4 regions of the Candidatus Symbiobacter mobilis CR genome follow, and region 1 is predicted to be linked to each of the others. Evidence: predicted binding sites of a transcription regulator. Region 1 holds the regulator's gene; each other region holds the start of a gene.
The links. Region 1 encodes sigma-54, which starts transcription at its own class of promoters, with help from an activator protein. Its sites were predicted from a motif close to TGGCANGNAANCTGCTTT; they were not measured.
Positions count from the first base shown of each region.

Region 2: a site for sigma-54 is predicted at 2,969-2,986, ahead of CENROD_RS07990 (pilin). Genes of this name have one in related genera too.
Region 3: a site for sigma-54 is predicted at 2,213-2,230, ahead of CENROD_RS08780 (circularly permuted type 2 ATP-grasp protein). Genes of this name have one in related genera too.
Region 4: a site for sigma-54 is predicted at 2,637-2,654, ahead of glnA (type I glutamate--ammonia ligase). Genes of this name have one in related genera too.

Region 1 is NC_022576.1:847,012-851,717, forward strand. It holds gene pbpG (D-alanyl-D-alanine endopeptidase) at 1-764, shown strand, start outside; gene rpoN (RNA polymerase factor sigma-54) at 819-2,384, opposite strand; gene lptB (LPS export ABC transporter ATP-binding protein) at 2,385-3,176, opposite strand; gene lptA (lipopolysaccharide transport periplasmic protein LptA) at 3,207-3,932, opposite strand; gene CENROD_RS03530 (thiol:disulfide interchange protein DsbA/DsbL) at 4,081-4,706, opposite strand, start outside.
Region 2 is NC_022576.1:1,938,788-1,943,493, reverse strand. It holds gene dprA (DNA-processing protein DprA) at 1-123, shown strand, start outside; gene CENROD_RS12525 (DUF494 family protein) at 269-763, shown strand; gene CENROD_RS07995 (tetratricopeptide repeat protein) at 720-2,387, opposite strand; gene CENROD_RS07990 (pilin) at 2,501-2,920, opposite strand; gene CENROD_RS07985 (sugar transferase) at 3,271-3,831, opposite strand; gene CENROD_RS07980 (UDP-glucose 4-epimerase family protein) at 3,828-4,706, opposite strand, start outside.
Region 3 is NC_022576.1:2,142,540-2,147,245, forward strand. It holds gene CENROD_RS08775 (EAL domain-containing protein) at 1-1,781, shown strand, start outside; gene CENROD_RS08780 (circularly permuted type 2 ATP-grasp protein) at 2,498-3,946, shown strand; gene CENROD_RS08785 (alpha-E domain-containing protein) at 3,948-4,706, shown strand, end outside.
Region 4 is NC_022576.1:971,036-975,741, reverse strand. It holds gene CENROD_RS04030 (acetate/propionate family kinase) at 1-628, shown strand, start outside; gene CENROD_RS04025 (EI24 domain-containing protein) at 707-1,546, shown strand; gene CENROD_RS04020 (competence/damage-inducible protein A) at 1,549-2,439, shown strand; gene glnA (type I glutamate--ammonia ligase) at 2,695-4,110, shown strand; gene CENROD_RS04010 (hypothetical protein) at 4,344-4,706, shown strand, end outside.

The DNA.
Region 1 (4,706 bases):
CCTCGGTCGCTCTGGTCGTTGACCAGCACACGAATGAAGTCCTGCTGCGCAAAAACGATGCAGCGGTATTGCCCATTGCATCGCTGACCAAGCTGATGACTGCACTGGTGCTGCTTGATGCCCACTTGCCCATGCAAGAACGAATCACCATTACCGAAGAAGATAACGATACGGTAAAAGGTACGTCTTCCCGGCTCGTGGTGGGCGCGGAACTCACCCGGGGCGAGCTGCTGCACCTGGCGTTGATGTCCAGCGAGAACCGTGCGGCCCACGCGCTGGCGCGTACTACCCCCGGTGGTGTCCCCGCTTTCGTAGTCAAGATGAACGAAAAAGCGCAGCGACTGGGCATGCGTGACACCAGCTTCGTCGAACCTACGGGTCTCTCCAGCCGGAACCAATCCAGCGCGCATGACCTGGTCAAGCTCGTCGATAACGCGCACCAGCAGCCGCTACTGCGGCAGCTCACCACGTCCCCCCGCCACTATGTGGAAGTGGGGAACCGCGTGCTGGAGTACCACAACACGAATCGCCTGGTCAAAAACCCTTCCTGGAACATCGGACTCCAAAAGACCGGGTACATCGCCGAAGCAGGCCAATGCCTGGTCATGCAAGTGAGAGTCGCCGGGCGGGCATTGATCATGGTGTTCCTGGATTCCGCAGGCAAACTGTCGCGGATCGGCGATGCGGCGCGGGTACGCCATTGGCTGGAAAACACCGGCACGGCCAGCCATCCGTCTGCCCAGGCCCAAGCCCGTCTGGGTTGAGCTACCTGGGTTGCGCGCAACCCAGCCATCGCGACTGCCGTCGCCCCTGCAGTTCTACCAAGGCTTGCGCTGCGGCGCTGGGGGAATGTGTAGCCCTTCGCGGTACTTCGCGACCGTGCGGCGTGCGCAGGCAATGCCCCGTTCCTGCAATTGATCGGCAATTTGGCCGTCACTCAACGGTGCGGCGGGGTTTTCTTCGGCAATCCATTGCTTGATGAGCGCACGCACGGCCGTGCTCGAAGCGCTACTCCCCGATTGGGTTCCCAGCCCGGAGCCGAAAAAGTGCTTCAGCTCGAAGGTGCCCTGGGGGGTGGCGATGTATTTGGCATTGGTCACCCGGCTGATCGTCGACTCGTGCAGGCCCAGTTCATCGGCAATATCGCGCAAGATCAGCGGGCGCATGGCCAGCTCCCCGTGCAACAAGAACCCTTTCTGGTGTTCGACGATGGCCCGGCTAACGCGCAAGATCGTCTCGAAACGCTGCTGCACGTTCTTGACGAACCAGCGTGCTTCTTGCAGGCATTTTTCCAGGCCGCGCACGCCGCCATCGTCCCGAACCCCCGTCCTGTGGCTGCGCAATGCCTGGGCATACAAGGAATGGATGCGCAATTGCGGCACGACTTCCGGGTTGAGCTGCACTTCAAAACGGATCGACCCCGCAACCGTTCCCTCCGCCATTTTGCGAACGACGATCACATCGGGAATGATCGCTGCTCGGCGCACATCGGCAAAACGCCGCCCCGGCTGGGGTTCCAGCTTGGCGATAAGTGCCAAGGCTGCGCGCACGGCATCTTCCCCGGCCTGGCTTGTGGCAACAAGACGCTTGAGATCCTTGCGCGCCAGCCATTCCAGTGGTTGTGTACACAACCGCAACGCCACGTTGACGACCGATCGATCCGGCTCATCGGGTTCTTCCCACAAAGCCTCCAACTGCCAGCGCAAGCATTCCGCCAAGTTGCGCGCCCCAACGCCGATGGGATCAAGGTGGCGCAACAAGTTCCATGCGACCGTGAAATGGTGGCGCAGTGCCTCTGCCACATCGGCATCCCCCTGGCTTAGGGATTGCGCAAGCACGTCGGGATCGTCTTCCAGGTAGCCGTTGTCGTCGAGCGAATCGATCAAAAAACCCAGCGCTGCACGGTCTGCATCCCCGATGCGCAACCGCAGCACTTGCTCGTGCAGATGATCCCGCAAGGTGGGCAGGCTGGCGGCCCATTCCCCGGCTTCGGTGTCGCCGTCGCCAGAATGCACCGCAGCCCCCCAATCCCCGTCTTCGACCGCGACGGAAGCGCCCTCTCCCCAGTCCAGTTCTTCGGAAGTGCCGGAAAGCGCGTTGTCTTCGTCCCGGCGAATGTCTGGTGTATCGCTGGGGGGTGCGTCGGGCAGAGCCTCGGTTCCCTGTACATCTTGGCTGGAACCCGAGCGGGACCCTGCTTCGCCCTCGGAGGCAGGCTCTGCTTCGTCCGAGGCAGCCTGTTCCAGGAAAGGGTTGCTTTCGAGCATCTGCCCGACCTCTTGCTCCAGCTCCGCAGTCGAAAGCTGTAACAAGCGGATCGACTGCTGCAACTGGGGCGTGAGCGCAAGATGCTGCGACACCCGCAGGGAAAGCCCTTGCTGCATTTACATCTTGAAGTGTTCACCCAGGTACACGCGGCGCACCTCGACATCGTCGACGATCTGGGTCGGGGTTCCTTGCGCCAGTACGCAGCCTTCGCTGATGATGTAGGCGTGGTCACAAATCCCCAGCGTTTCTCGCACGTTGTGATCGGTGATGAGCACGCCAATTCCCCGGCTTTTGAGGAGTTGGATGATACGTTGTATCTCGATGACGGCGATCGGATCGACCCCCGCGAAGGGTTCGTCAAGCAGGATGAACCGGGGCTGGGTGGCCAGCGCACGGGCAATTTCCACGCGCCGCCGTTCCCCGCCAGACAGTGCCATCGCCGGGGTATCGACGAGGTGTTCGATGCGCAAATCATGCAGCAACGCGCCCAGTCGCTGTGCAATCGTCGCATCATCGAACGGCTGCCCCTTTGCATCGTGCTGCAATTCGAGCACCGCACGGATGTTGTCCCCCACGTCGAGCCGACGAAAGATCGATGCCTCCTGGGGCAAATAACTCAACCCCAGCCGCGCGCGGCGGTGGATGGGCAAGCGTTCGATCGACACCCCATCAATACGGATGGACCCGGCGCTGGCTCGCACCAGCCCGACGATCATGTAAAACGACGTCGTCTTCCCCGCCCCATTGGGGCCTAACAGGCCCACGACTTCGCCCTCGCAGACCGTCAAGGACACATCACGCACCGCCTTGCGGCTGCCGTAGGACTTTTGCAGATGCTCTGCCTGCAAGCGTCCCCGGCAAGGCTGGGAATCACGTTGCGTAGCATCATGGGCGCCTGCCCTGTCCATCTCGCTAGCTGTGTGTTCCATAGCTAGTGGCTACAGGCCCGGCGCGTCGATGCCGGTGCTACTGCGCAGCAGGATGGGGGCTTGGGTGGGCGTGGCGGGCGCCGAAGCACGGGGGGAGATCATGGCGCGCACCCGGGTTCCGTGGCCCGATCCGACGGCAGATGCAGGGCCAGCGGCGGGCTGCCCAACCAGTTCGAAGCGATCTGCCTCCCCGTCGTAGACGATCATCTGTGCTTCAAAGGCATCGCTCAACACGGCGCCACGGTACTTGCGCAGGCGTGCTCGCTGCCGTAGCGTCACCGTTGTCGTTACGGCGTCGTAGGTGATGGTTTGCGCTTCGCCTTCGACGAATTCGTCGCCCCCTTCGCGGTGCTGCCGGAACGAAGCCACCTTGCCATCGAGACCATGCATCGTGCCATGCACCTGACCTTGGGCGTCCTCGTGAAACTCCATGCGGTCGGCACGCAGCACGATCAGACCTTGGGTCATGACGACGGAACCGGAGAAAACGCTGCGCCGCTGCCGTTCGTCGTAGCGCAGGCTTTGGGCTTCAATGTGGAGCGGTTGTGTCTGGCGGGGGAGCGTTGCATCGCGACGATCGTCGCTGCCACGAGCTGCTACAGGCGCCGGTTCTGCCTGCTGGGGCGGCGCAGCCAGCGCAGGCAACCCGGCCATCGGCGCCAACCCGGCCAGCAGGAACGCATACCCCCCTAAGCGGCAAAGCTTGCGGATGCGCTGGAGCGTAGTTTGCGACATTCGCGACGTTGAGAGCATTAACGTGAAATACCTCAAAAATCATAGCGCCACTCTTGGGAGCGCGGGCATCTTGCCCGCATTTGGCGGGTGGGACACCCGCGCTCCCAGGCGTATTTCATCATTTGGGGTGGCAAAACTGGCATGAAAGTTAGTCAGGCTGATGGGCAGGCTGACGGCGGGTCTGTGCAATCAAAAAGTCCGCAACGCGCAGCATACGCACGTTGGATCGAGCCAATTGCCCATCGGTATAGAAGCGCCCGGCAACGCCGAGGGAAGGCACCCCTTCGACGCGGTACGCCATTTGCAACTGGTACGCCTGGCTGGCCCGCGTGGCAACGTCAAAGGAATGGAAGTGCTTCGCAAACACTTGCGCATCGACGCCCTGCGCAGCAACCCAGCTCTCGATGGCCGTGCCCCGCGCCAGCGCCAGCCTTTCCCGGTGGATGGCGGCAAACACCTTCTCATGCAGTGAATCCAGCAGCCCCAGGGATTCCAGCGCGTAATACAGCCGTTGCTGTGGCACGAAATCGTCCCGGAAGGCAACGGGGACGCGGACGAAGCGCACATCGGATGGCAAGGTACGCGCCCATTGCGATACCGTCGGATCCAGCGCAAAGCAATGCGTGCATCCGTACGAGAAAAATTCCACCACCTCGATGGTGGGAGCGGCTATCCCCACCGGCGCCGGAGGGTCGATGCGGACGTAATGCACGCCCTCGATAGGCTCTGGTTCTACCGCACGAACGGCAGGAGAGAGCAGCGATGCCGCCAATG
Region 2 (4,706 bases), 1.1 Mb from region 1:
TTGGACACGATCCAGGCCCGCACCGGGATGGACACCGCGCCTTTGCAAGCGCTGCTAACCCAGTTGGAGCTGGAAGGCTCCGTTGCGCGCCTGCCCGGAGGGCGGTTCCAGCGGCAGGGGTGAGGAATCTAGGATCATCGCGACTTCCATCGCTCCCACAACATGTTGGGCAAAGCGGGGGATGGAGGGATGTTGTTGTAGGAGCGATGGAAGAAAACCCTGGCTTTTCCGCGCTTTGCCGCCTACCCACGCGGCCTACAGTGCCCGGATGTTTGACGTTCTGGCTTTTGTTTTTGCTGGTGGTGGCGTTCCCCCGCTACCGCAATGGCCGCTATTGCGGCGCAGGCTCTATGCCCAAGGCTTTGCCCCGCGCGCCATCGACCGTGCGCTGGCGTGGCTGGTGGAATTGCTTCCTGATCCTATGGATGCGATCCACGCCACTGCTTTGACATCGGCTACCCCAAACACCCCACAAGACGACCCAGCGCCTTGCGCTCCAACCAGTATCCGGGTGCTGTCTGCTTGGGAACAACAGCGCCTGGGTTCCGAGAACTGGGGATACCTCTGCCATCTGCACGCCACCGGGGTGCTGTCACAGCAGTGCCTGCACCTCGTACTCGACCGGGCCACGGCAGCATCGCCTATCCCACTGCGGAAGGAAGACCTGCTGCTCGTCGTGGCGATGGTGCTATGGAGCCGCAGGGCGCCCGCCGTCGCGCCTAGGGACGCGAGGTGGGTGGCAGGGGGGATGGGGTGGCATTGACGGGGGTGGAGGTTGTTGCAAGTCTTTGCATCGCAATGCAGCCAACGTTGGATAGCTCGCAACTTTTGCGGTAGTCGGCCAGGGCTTCCTCGCGCTTGCCCAGGGCCTCGTAGGCTTGGGCGCGGCCATGATGGATGATCCCATTGGGCGGTTCGTGCAAATCTTCCACGATACGCATGGCGATATTGAAGGCCGTCACTGCCTTGGTGTTTTCCTTCAATATGGAGTACGTCACACCGAGATTGATCCACGCTGGCCACATGTTTTCCCGGAGCAAGATGGCGATGCGTAGGTGATGCATCGCTTCCTGGAAGTTGTTGACAGGAATCAGCTCCCTACCCAAGTTGTAGTGGATGCGGTACGCCCCGGGAACCAGTGGACGATCACGCACGAGTCGTTCTGCATCACTCCATACCATCACCAAGTGGGAACAGGTCACCAGCCGTTCCATCGACAGGGGAACCAACGTTAGGGCGACGACGAGACCCATCGCGATGATGACGCGCAATCGCATCCTGGTTGCCACCCACCCGAGTGCCAAAAATACTCCAGGCATCCACAAGTAGCCGCGATACAGCACAAACACTTCCTGCATCCGCACGGTGGAAAACTCGGTGCCGAACAGGAGCCAGGGAAACAACATCCCCAGGCCCACCAGACCCACCACACCCCTACGCAATAACAGCCATGCCCCCATGCCACCCCATGCCAGGTAGGCCACCAGAGCCAGCAGGTATGGTGACCATACTGCCGAAGCAAAGTATTCCCGCATGTCGATCGACATCCACTGGGTATTGGGAAAGAGCCACAGGAACAGATATTTGAAAAACAACCAAGACTGGGTGAGTACGCTCAGGGGGTAAGCTAGGCCAAGGTCTGGAAAAACGTCTGTTACGCGCTCTTCGTACGCAGTGGCCAGCAGCCAAGTTCGCCCCCATACTGCCCAGGCTGCAATCAACGCCATGGCAACAAAAACCGGCCAGCGCGCCCGCATCCGCGCAATCCAATCAGTGTGCAACCACGCAGTCAGCGCCACCAGCACTGCGGGCAACAACACTGCATGTTCCTTGGAATACACAGCCATTGCGTACAACAGGACCGCCATCCACAACCCCCAGCGACGTTCCTGGACGCTGCCCCAGGTATAGGCCAGCATCGCCAGCAATGCAAAGAACGTGGACATCAGGACTGTCCGTTGCACTAGATACCCCGCAGCGTAGGTTGCCACAGGGTGCAACGCGAACCATAGTGCTCCAAGGAAGGCCACGACTCGAGGTGGGAATGGCCGTTCCCTGCCCTCCACTTGTGCCAACGCAAACAAATGCGCCAGTAGCCAGTACAGAGCACACACCACCGCTACGTGCAGCGACAGTTGCACGATCCGGTGGGAACGCACCTCCGCGCCCCACCACGCTTGCGTCCAGAGGAAGGTGGCATAAGGCAGCCCCCGCAATTCGTACCACGGCCCAGGGGTGGTAAACAGGGCGGGCTGACCCAGCTTAGTAGTCCGAAAAAAATTCCAGTCGTCGAAAAACAGGGCATTCGATAGGAATGCCGCGTACAACCCCACCGTGGCGGCACACAGCAAAGCCAAGGGCAAGACGGCTTTTAGAAAAGTGCGCATATCGGTTCGGCCAATCGGGAATATGGCCGGAATCTGGATGCTTCTGGAACCGGATTCCGGCAATAAAAAAGCCCCTGCGAGAGGGGCTGCGCTTCGTCAACGCTAAGAGTCAATTAGCCTGCTTTGCACAGGTTGGCAGCAGCGCAAGAGCCACTGACAACCCAAGTTACCTTGCCACTGGTGTAAGTGGGGGTCAATATGTAGTTCTCGCCGTTGAGACCATTGGATCCAATGGCTGTCGCAGTGATCACACCACTTGCCCCGACGGCGACCGAGGCTACGTTGCCTGATGCACCGGCATTGCCAGGGACATTGTTGTTTCCAGCGGTACAGTTCGTCAGGCCATTCTGATCTTGCGCACAAAGTTCCACAGCTACCTTCGCTGCAGAGGTCGCCAAGATGACTTCGCTGAACTTGGCTTTCTTCGTGTATTCCTGGTACGCAGGCAGCGCGACAGCAGCCAGAATGCCGATGATGGCGACGACGATCATCAGTTCGATTAGGGTAAAGCCCTTTTGCATGGAACGGTTCATGATTAACTCCTAGAAAGTGGATTGGGCCACAGCGGCACCGCCAGAGATACAGCAGGAACCGTGCCAGGGCATTTCGACGGGGCAATAGGGGGTCGTTGGGGGCAAATCGGGCATTCGGGGACGCAAACTGTCACTTCCATCGACCGGATACTGACAATTTTTGTCAGCGCCCCCCCAAACTGCCGTTTTTTGTCATGGCGCGATGTATGCCCGTAGCTCGGATGCTGCGTGGCGAAATCTAGGAACTGCTGTACCGGCAAAACCGATCCGTTTTGACCAAGAGCCTGTATTGCGACTCCCGTCGCTCTTACAACGCCAAAACGACCATGGTTCGTAGGCCCCGAGCCGCCTCAATGCGCGACGTTTTCCCGCCGTAGCACTTTGCCGACTGTCTGGAACAGGATCCAGAGGTCAAGCCGGAACGTGCGGCGGCTGGCGTATTCGGCATCGAGCCGCACCTTTTCCGGAATGGGCAATTCGTCCCGGCCATGGATTTGCGCCCACCCCGTCAAACCGGGCGTCAAACGGTGTACTCCTGCCGCAGTGCGTAAGGCGATCAAGTCTTCTTGGTTGAATAAAGCTGGCCTGGGGCCGACGACACTCATCTCTCCACGCAGAATGCTCCAGAGTTGCGGCAATTCGTCGAGGCTGGTTTTGCGCAGCCACCTCCCCAGCGGGGTCACATAGTCTTGGGGGTTGGGAAGCAAATGCGTGGCCACCGCCGGGGTATCGGTACGCATGCTGCGGAATTTGGGCATCCGAAAAAGCCGGTTGTCCCGCCCCACCCGATCCGACCAATACAGCACCGGCCCTGGGGACGTCCATCGCACTGCCAGCGCGATGGCCAACATCGGTATGGCCAGGATCGTCCCGGCAACCAGGGCCAGCATGATGTCGAACAGCCGCTTCATTCCGTTCCCTCCACGGTTTGGCGCAATCCTTCTTCCAGGCTTAGCGGAGGTATCCACCCCAGCATGGTTCGCAGTTTGGTGCTGTCCACCTGCAAGGGGGAGCACAGCCGTTCCACCGCCGCTGCCTTGCCCGCACACCATCCCGCGCAGTGCAACAACTCCACAGGAACGGGAACGATGCGTGGGGCGCGGTGCATGGCCTGCGCCAGCATTCGTACCAGGTCGGCCACCGACAAATCCTGTCCATCGCTGACGAAAAACACCTCCCCGGCGGCGCGAGGGTGCCGCATGGCCACGCACAGGGCATCGACGAGGTTGTCCAGCGCCACCAGGCTGCGCCGTGCGTCCACGCTGCCTACGGGTAACGGCCATCCCTGCCGCACTGCGCGTAGCAACGCGGCAAAGTTGGCGCGCACTCCAGGCCCGTATACCAGCGGGGGCCGCAGCACGACGGCTTCCATCGCCCCGGCTTCTTGCCAAAGCGCTGTTTCGGCTTCGAACTTGCTGCGTCCGTAGTGGTCTTGGGGCTGGGGCATATCGGCTTCGCGGAAAGGCTGGCCCACAGGGCTGCACTCGCCCATCACCTTGACCGAACTCAGGAACACGAAGCGACGCACCCCACAGCGTGCTGCATCCCGTACCAGCTTGCGCGTGGCGTCGACATTGGTTTGGCGGTACGCGGCGAGCGGGTCTGGCGCCGTCTCCCGCATCTGGTGGACGCGCGCCGCCAGATGTACGACGGTATCCACCCCTGCCAGCGCAGGTGACCAATCGGTGTCTGCCCCTATGTCGCCGACGATGATGTATCTCGTCTCCACTCCCGTCTCCACCCCCGTCCTCGTTCCCGCCCCTTCCTTCCGTATTGCCGCCCGGAC
Region 3 (4,706 bases), 1.3 Mb from region 1:
CTGTCATGGATATCACTGCTCGAAAAAAAGCAGAAGAGGATCTCACATGGAGGGCTACGCATGATGCACTTACCAGACTTCCCAATAGAGCGCTGATCAAAGAGCGACTGGAGAACGCCCTTGCACGAACCAAAAGAAGTGGTTCCCAAGTAGGATTGCTTTTTATAGATTTAGATAAGTTTAAACTTATCAATGACACCTACGGACATAATGCGGGCGATAAACTGCTCATCGATTTTGCAAAAAAACTCACAGATCATGTGCGCCCCGGAGATACGGTTGCAAGGCTCGGTGGAGATGAATTTGTGGTGATGTGCGAAAACATAGGGAATGAGAGCGCGCTCATCCAACTTGCCGAGCGTATCAATGATGCATTGCGCCAGCCTCTCATTGTGGAAAATAAAGAGATTATCTCCACGGCATCTATTGGTTTGACGTATGGAAGTGGGGCGACACACAGCGCAGATGATCTATTGCGCGAATCTGATACGGCTATGTATGCATCCAAGCAGCATGGAAGAGATACATGGCATATTTTTTCTAGTGAGCTTCATGAGCGCTCCAAGCAGCGTCTGGAAATTGAATCGGGCCTTCGGAGCGCGATAGAAAAAGGGGAGATGGAGGTCGTGTACCAGCCCATCGTTGCTGCGCAAAATGGCGCCATACAAGGGGCCGAAGCACTGTTGCGATGGAAAACAAACGAGAAAAATATATCCCCAGCTATTTTTATCCCATTGGCCGAAGAGAGTGGTTCCATGCTCTCGATTGGGAAATGGGTCTTTGAGCAGGTGTGCAAAACACAGCATTTTTTAACTCAAAAATATGGTAATCATGCCCCATATATCTCTGTCAATATCTCTGTAAAGCAGATTGATAGCAATACCATAGTGGAGGATTTTCGAGAAATTTTGCAAAAAGAGGGGGCGGATGCATCCAAAGTACTCTTGGAGATTACCGAGACCTCCATTATGAGCAATGTGGAGAAAAACATATCCACATTAGAGGGGTTGCGTAAGCTCGGCATGAGTATCGCAGTCGATGATTTTGGGACGGGCTACTCCTCATTTGCACAGCTTTTGCGATTGCCCATTTCGCACATCAAGATAGATAAAGAGTTTGTCGATGGGCTTGATCAACATGAAAATAGCAAGCTCGTCACCTCCACCATCATCAAAATGGCCAAAAATCTTGGGAAAAAGACTGTCGCAGAGGGTGTCGAAAGTGAGCTACAGCTTTTTGAGTTACGAGCCAACGGAGTGGATTATATACAAGGGTACTATTTTTATAAGCCACTGGCATTCGGACAATTTGTGCAAGCGCTTGAAAATCAAAATTTGATCGCATCAGAAAACAGCGATATCTTTACTGCGATGTACGTTAGTGAAGCAGTGGATGCCATGGATAGGCACACCATAGAATCGCTGGTACAACAATCTAGAAAATTCAACAGTACGCACGGAATCACAGGCTATCTGCTTTATGAAAAGGGCTATTTTTTGCAGTTGCTTGAGGGGAGAAAGGAGATTGTAGATTCGCTGTTATTGAAAATCTCTCAAGATGGTAGACATAAAAATATGAAAACGATCCTCAAAGGTTTGACAAAATCGAGGCTCTTTCATGAATGGTCGATGGGTTATTGGATTATCGATGAGCTGCACAAAAAGTTTGATTTTGAAGAACTCAACGTCAAGCGCTTTGGTTTTGCAGAACTTTCACAAGATCCAAGAGTTTGTTATGCGCTTTTTCATTCGCTCTCAAGAGAAAATAACCAACTTCCGTGACACCAGGCTGATTTCTGCACAATGCAGATAATTCCATCGCTGCACTTCCCGAAATGACGGTCACTGAGAACGTCAGTGGGTGCAGTTTGTACCCAAAAGACTGCGCTATGTCATACAGCGCGATGGGGGATGTACTCAACATGGTGCTGTGCATCGTCGCATGGGCCATGGAGCAATGCCTACTGCACCAATACTGCCCTGCTGTGGAGCAGGCAGTCTAGGCAAACTCGGCTGACTAGCAGTCTTCGCACTGCGGTGCAGTGGATTGCCTCCACCGGTTCCGATTACTGCGATACCGTGCGCACCCGCCGTTGGTAAGCAATGCGACTGCGCAGGAAAAGCTCGGTAGAGAGGACCGACGCTCTTATCGTCCCTGTTATCGGTGTTACCGACGCACCAAAACCGTAGCATTTTGGCAGCAACCATTCCATTGGCACGTTTTTTGCGTATCCGTTATTGTGTGTGGATTGGCGATGCAACTGTCCAGAACCCGCCGTCAAGCCTAAGAACCAATTTCAGTAGGCATACCCACGAAGATAGAACATAACAGGACGGCAAGTGGGTATCAAGATGCAGGTGCGGTTTCGCGTACGTCTTCATAATGTATTAGCGACTGATGTATGAGCGACGGCAGTCGCCTGCGTCGTCGTCGCGCCTACCCGGATGCGCTGCCAGCAGCACACTCGGGCGCGTTCCACTGAGAGGAATGTAAGATTATGACAAAACACTCGATTTGGGACCATTATGATGCAGAGAAAACATTTGATGAAATGCTCTCTGCACAACGTCATGCACGTCCTATATGCGAAACGTTGTGTGACTATTTGCAAAATTTGGGCGTTGACGCATTGAAGAATCGTCGCGCCGCTGCGGATGCGGCCATTCTGGAAATGGGCATCACTTTTACTGTATACAGCGATACAGGAAATATAGACCGCGCTTGGCCGTTTGATATTATTCCGCGCCTGATTGAATTTCAGGAATGGAAGCGTATTGAAGCAGGTTTGCAGCAGCGTTTGAAAGCCTTGAATTGTTTTATTAACGACGTATATAACTCGCAATCAATTATCAAAGACGGGTTCGTTCCAGCAGAATTGATTTTGAGTTCGAGTAATTTTCGCCGTGAATGCGTGGGGATTACGCCAAAATTTGAAATATGGGCCAACATCTGTGGCAGTGATTTGGTGCGTGGCGGCGATGGGGTGGTGTATGTATTAGAAGACAATTTGCGCGTTCCTTCTGGCGTTTCATACATGATTGAAAATCGCGTGATTACCAAGCGCGTTTTTCCAGAATTGCTGCACAATTTGAACGTCATGCCTGTAGATGATTATCCATCACAGCTTTTTGAAATGCTGAATTCACTTTCAGAAATCGACCATCCGCAAATTGTGGTTCTGACGCCAGGAATTTATAATTCTGCTTATTTTGAGCACGCTTTTTTGGCGCAGCAAATGGGCGTAGAACTGGTCGAGGGAAGTGATTTGGTAGTGCAAAAAGACGACTGTGTTTACATGAAAACGATAGAAGGACTGGAAAAAGTAGATGTCATTTATCGGAGAATTGATGATTTATTCTTGGATCCTGAAGTATTCCACAAAGATTCTTTGCTTGGCGTTACAGGCTTGATGCGTGCGTGGAAAGCAGGCAATGTGGCGATTGCCAATGCACCCGGTGCAGGCGTTGCGGATGACAAGGTCGTGTATGCGTATGTTCCGCAAATGATCCAGTATTATTTGCATGAACAGCCATTATTGCCAAATGTACCTACTTATTTATGTAGCAATAAGGAACAGCGCGCCTACGTTTTGGCGCATCTGTCAGAATTGGTTGTCAAACCAGCCAATGAATCAGGCGGTTATGGAATGTTGATTGGTACGCAAGCGACAAAAAAAGAGCTTGCACAATTTGGCCAATTGATCAAAGAAAATCCACGCAATTACATCGCGCAGCCAACGCTTGCGTTATCCACTTGTCCTACTCTTTGCCATGACCATTTGGAGCCGCGCCACATCGATTTGCGCCCGTTTATTTTGCAAGGTGAAAACAGCTTTGTGACAGCAGGGGGGCTGACGCGCGTTGCATTGCGCAAGGGTTCACTGGTTGTGAATTCTTCACAAGGCGGCGGAAGTAAAGACACGTGGATTATCAATATGGAGCAGTAAGATGTTATCGAAAACCGCAGAGAGACTGTATTGGCTTGCGCGTTATTTAGAACGTACTGAAAATACCGCACGTTTAATCAATGCAACGATGAATTTGATTTACGACCTGCCTTATGGTATTGAAGTAGGCTGGCATAATTTATTAAATATATGCGGTGTGGAAGAAGCGTTTTATCACCGTTTCAAAAATCCTAGTGAACAAAACGTGATTCGTTTTTTGCTTGCTGATTCGGTGAATACCAGTTCGTTGTTATCGTCATTGTCGTTTGCGCGAGAAAATATACGAACGAGCCGGGATTCGATGCCAGACGAAGCATGGGAACAAGTCAATGAGATGTATTTGTACGCCATAAATAATTTGGAAAATTTATCCAATCGGCGCGGGCGAGCCATTTTTTTACAACAAATTATGCAGGGCTGCCAGCGTTTTACAGGATTTCTTGCTGGCGCGATGAGCCGTAATGATAGTTACCGTTTTATTTGTTTGGGAAGAAATATTGAACGTGCCGATATGACTACAAGAATTATGGATTTCGGCACGGTGTTACTGGCTGAAAATCGTTCACAAACAATGCGTGAATACGAAAGTATGTTGTGGATCAATGTGTTAAAATCGCTCAGCGCGCTGCTCATGTATCGCAAACAAGTTCGCCGACGCATTACGGGGCAAGATGTTTTGGATTTTTTGTTGAAAAATGCTGATTTTTCAGCGGCGGTACATCATTGTTTGCACGAAATTGAAAGTTGTATAAAAAAACTG
Region 4 (4,706 bases), 120 kb from region 1:
GATGGGCGCCTTGCCACAGTACAGCGGGCGTGCCAAGGGCAAGGTGTTGATGGCGCATCTGGGCAATGGCGCGAGTTTGTGTGGCGCAGTGGGCGGCGAAAGCCGGGCGACGACGATGGGTTTTTCGGCCCTGGATGGTCTGATGATGGGAACCCGCACCGGTTCGCTTGATGCGGGCGTGATGCTCTATCTGATGGAGCAGGGCTGGGATCACGACCGGATGCAGCGCCTGCTGTACAAGGAAAGCGGGCTGCTCGGCGTGTCCGGGTCGTCGGCGGACATGCGGTTTTTGCGTTCCGACCAGGGCGACAAGGCCCGCTTGGCCGTCGAGATGTTCCGCTACCGCGTGCTGCGGGAAGCCGGTGCCATGGTGGCCTGTATCCAGGGGATCGACGTCCTCACTTTCAGCGGGGGCATCGGCGAACACGACGTGGCCCTGCGCAGGGAAGTGGTGCGTGGTCTGGCGTGGATGGGGATCGAGATCGACGAGGAGCGCAACCAGTCCGTACCGCGCGGCGCAGTGACTGCGCTGCATACCCCGTCCAGCCGAGTCGAAGTGTGGGTGGTTCCCACCGACGAGGAAGTCGTCGTAGCGCGGGAAGCAGCCCGATTGGTGTGTGCAGGCTGAAGCGCATTGGTGCAAACCCGGCAACGTGCTGGCCTCGGGGCGGCGCAGCAGGGTGCCGGTAGCGGTGCAGGGGGGCGAATGTCTAGGCTGTTCGATTCCTTCTGGCGCGCACTGTTGTGCAGCATGCAACCGAGAGTGTTGTTCCTCTCGCTGGTTCCTTTGGCGCTAATGCTGTTGCTGGCCGTCGGTTTTTTTACGCTGTACTGGGACTTTGCGCTTGACCTCGCGAGCGAGGCGCTTACGGCATCTGCGTGGGTGCAATCCGTATCGGAGTGGTTGCAGCAGCATGGGCTGGTGAGCTTGGTGTCTGTCGTTGCGCCCTTGCTGGTGATGTTTGCTGCGTCGATTGTTGTGCTCGTTCTTGCGTTGTTGCTGGTAGCGCTGTTGATGACCTCCTCGCTGACCGATTTCGTCGCTGCACGGCGATTCCCCCACTTGGAGCGCAAAAAGGGTGGTTCGTTGCTGCAGAGCGTGTGTTGGTCGATCGGTTCCACGGCGCTGGCTTTGTTAGCGTTGTTGTTGTCTGTTCCCTTGTGGCTGGTGCCTCCGCTGGTGTTGCTCGTGCCTCCGCTGATCTGGGGCTGGCTCACGTACCGCGTGATGGCTTTTGATGCGCTGGGTATCCACGCCAGCCGGGAAGAGCGCACGGAACTGTTTCGCAGACACCGGCTCGAACTGCTATCGATCGGCCTGATCGTTGGCTATTTGGGCGCAGTTCCTGGGGTACTGTGGGCTTCCGGCGCATTGCTGGCGACGATCATCGTGGTCGTTCCGGTGGCGATTTGGCTCTACACCTTCGTCTTCGCTTTGTCTTCGTTGTGGTTTGCCCATTTCGGCCTTTCCGCGCTGGAAGCGCTGCGGCAAGAACGCAGCGGTGAGCCTGCCATGGCTGTGCGGGCAGCGCAGGGGGCAGCGTGAGCATGTCGCCTATCCTGCCCCGTGCGTTGCCCGGCGCCGATGTCGGGCTGATCGTCATCGGTGACGAAATCCTCTGCGGAAAGCGGCAGGATCGGCACTTTGGTCACTTTGTCGAACTGCTGCGCGCACGGGGGCTACGGCTGTCCTATTCCCTGGTGCTCGGCGATGACCCTCTGCGCATCACCCAGGCGTTGGAAAGGGTGATGGGAACCGGGGATATCGTTTTTTGCACCGGCGGCATCGGCGCCACCCCGGATGACCATACGCGGACGTGTGCGGCGCGGGCACTCGGTGTGCCCCTGGCTCCGCATCCTGAAGCCTGTGCCCTGATTGCCGGGCGCATTGCGGAAATGGCGCAGGCTGGCAAGTGGCCTGCCGACCTCAATGCCGAGGAAAACCGGCGACGGCTGGAGATGGCGGCATGGCCTCAAGGGGCGCATCCCATTCCCAATCCGTACAACAGGATTCCTGGGTTCAGCGTAGGGGATGTGCATTTCCTTCCCGGTTTCCCCGTCATGGCTTGGCCGATGGCCGAATGGGTGTTGGAGCAGTACTACCGCAGTCACTTCGCTGTCGGAAATTGGATGGAGCGCTCGGTCATCGTGCGTGGGGGCATGGAAGCGGCTTTGGCGGGGTGGATGGATCGCATCGAGCGCGAGTTTCCAGGTGTCAAAGTATTCAGCCTACCCAGCGTCGACCATCCGCAGTGGGGGCACCACATCGAATTGGGTGTCAAAGGCGCGCCTGAGGCGGTCACCACGGCTTTTGTTGCGATGTTGTCGTACTTGCAGCAAGCGGGCATTCCCGACGAATGCATCGTGCATCTTCCATGCACTGCCCCCCAGTCGATGGCATACGATGCCACGGTATGCACCAATATGGTGCATGAATGATGCATTCTGGTGCATTGCCCATGCTTATGCCTGTATGCGGTGCATCGAGTTTGCCGGAATCCTGGTTCTTGACCATGCACGCTGCGCCATCGTTGCGCACTCTGCCTGCATGGTGCAAAACAGTCGCTTTCGTACCCGAAAGGGTTCTTGCAGCAGGTCGCCATGGGCTGTGGCGCAGCGCCTGCAGCAGGGATCTCTGGCATGGAAACTGCTTCATGTCAGGGTTTTTTCAACCACAGCACTAGGAGCGCATAGATGGCAAAAACCGTCGCAGACGTCATGAAGATGGTGAAGGATCACGAAGTCAAGTTCGTGGATTTCCGGTTTACCGATACCCGTGGCAAAGAGCAGCACGTCACCGTGCCGATCTCGCATTTCGACGAAGACAAGTTCACCCACGGGCACGCTTTTGACGGGTCGTCCGTTGCGGGGTGGAAGGGGATCGAGGCCTCGGACATGCAACTCATGCCTGACCCGAACACGGCCAACATCGACCCTTTTTACGAAGAGACCACGCTGTTCATGAGCTGCGACGTGATCGAGCCGAGCGATGGCAAGGCCTACGACCGCGATCCCCGTTCGATTGCCCGCCGTGCCGAGGCGTACCTCAAGGCATCCGGCATCGGGGACGTTGCCTACTTTGGTCCCGAGCCTGAGTTCTTCATCTTCGATAGCGTCCGTTGGGACACCGACATGTCCGGTACCTTCTTCAAGATCGACGAGTACGAAGCGCCCTGGAACTCCGGCGCCAAGCTCGAAGGCGGGAACCGGGGGCACCGTCCCTCGGTCAAGGGCGGGTATTTCCCTGTTCCGCCCGTAGACAGCACGCAGGATATGCGCGCAGAAATGGTGCAGGTGCTGGAAGCGCTGGGGATTCCCGTCGAGGTGTTCCACCATGAAGTCGCTGGCGCAGGGCAAAACGAAATCGGCACGAAGTTCAGCACCCTGGTTGAGCGTGCAGACTGGACGCAGGTGCTCAAGTACGTCGTCCTCAACGTCGCCAACGCCTACGGCAAGACTGCGACGTTCATGCCCAAGCCCATCGTCGGGGATAACGGTAGCGGGATGCACGTGCATCAATCCGTCTGGAAAGATGGCAAAAACCTCTTTGCTGGCGACGGCTACGCTGGGTTGAGCGATTTCGCGCTCTACTACATCGGCGGGATCATCAAGCACGCCCGTGCGCTCAATGCCATCACCAACCCCGGTACGAACAGCTACAAGCGGCTCGTTCCCGGGTTCGAGGCACCGGTCAAGCTGGCGTATTCGGCCAAAAACCGCTCGGCGTCGATTCGCATCCCCTATGTCGCCAACCCCAAGGCGCGCAGGATCGAAGCACGCTTCCCCGACCCCCTGATGAACCCATACCTGGGCTTTTCCGCGTTGCTGATGGCCGGGATCGACGGGGTTGAGAACAAGATCCACCCTGGGGAAGCTGCAACGAAGGATCTGTACCACCTGCCGCCCGAAGAGAACGCGCTGATTCCGACGGTGTGCCACAGCCTGGACCAAGCGTTGGAGTGCCTCGACAAGGATCGCGCTTTCCTCACCAAGGGGGGCGTATTCACTGACACGATGCTTGATGCGTACATCGAGTTGAAGATGAACGAAGTCACGCGGTTGCGCATGGCTACGCACCCCATCGAATTCGACATGTACTACTCGCTCTGATCCTCGGCAGGACAGGGTTCCCCCGTTTCCGTGCGGGGGAAAGGGGACGGCGCAAGCCGTCCTTTTTTTTATCCCAGATAGTCCATGAGGGTTTGCAAGTGGGTATCACGACGCTGGGGTAGTTTTGCACAAGTCCTTTTATGGGAAACTTCCCGCGACACTGCGACGGGGGTTGCAGGCCAAGCAAGCTGGAGGCATCGGTGTACGCAAAAATTCTTGGTGGGGTCTTGTGTATGGGGGGGCTGGTGTTGGCCGTTGCCCATGCCCAAGGGATGATCTACCGCTGCGGCAACGAATACACCAACACCCGCCCCGATGATGCGCAGGTGCGGGGCTGCAAGGTGCTCGAAAGCGGCAATGTCACTGTGGTGCAGGGGACGCGGGTTCACCGTCCCATCGCGTCGGTAGCGGAACCTGCCTTAGGCCAGTCTGGTGCGCAGCGACCCAGTTCCGGGGCGCAAGGCATGGAATCGCGGCCCGCGCAGCCCCAGCAGCCGGATGAAGGGCGGGGTTCCGATGCACGCCGCATCCTCCAGACCGAACTGAAAAAGGCAATGGCCCGGCAGGAAGAGCTGGAGCGCGAATACAACGGCGGT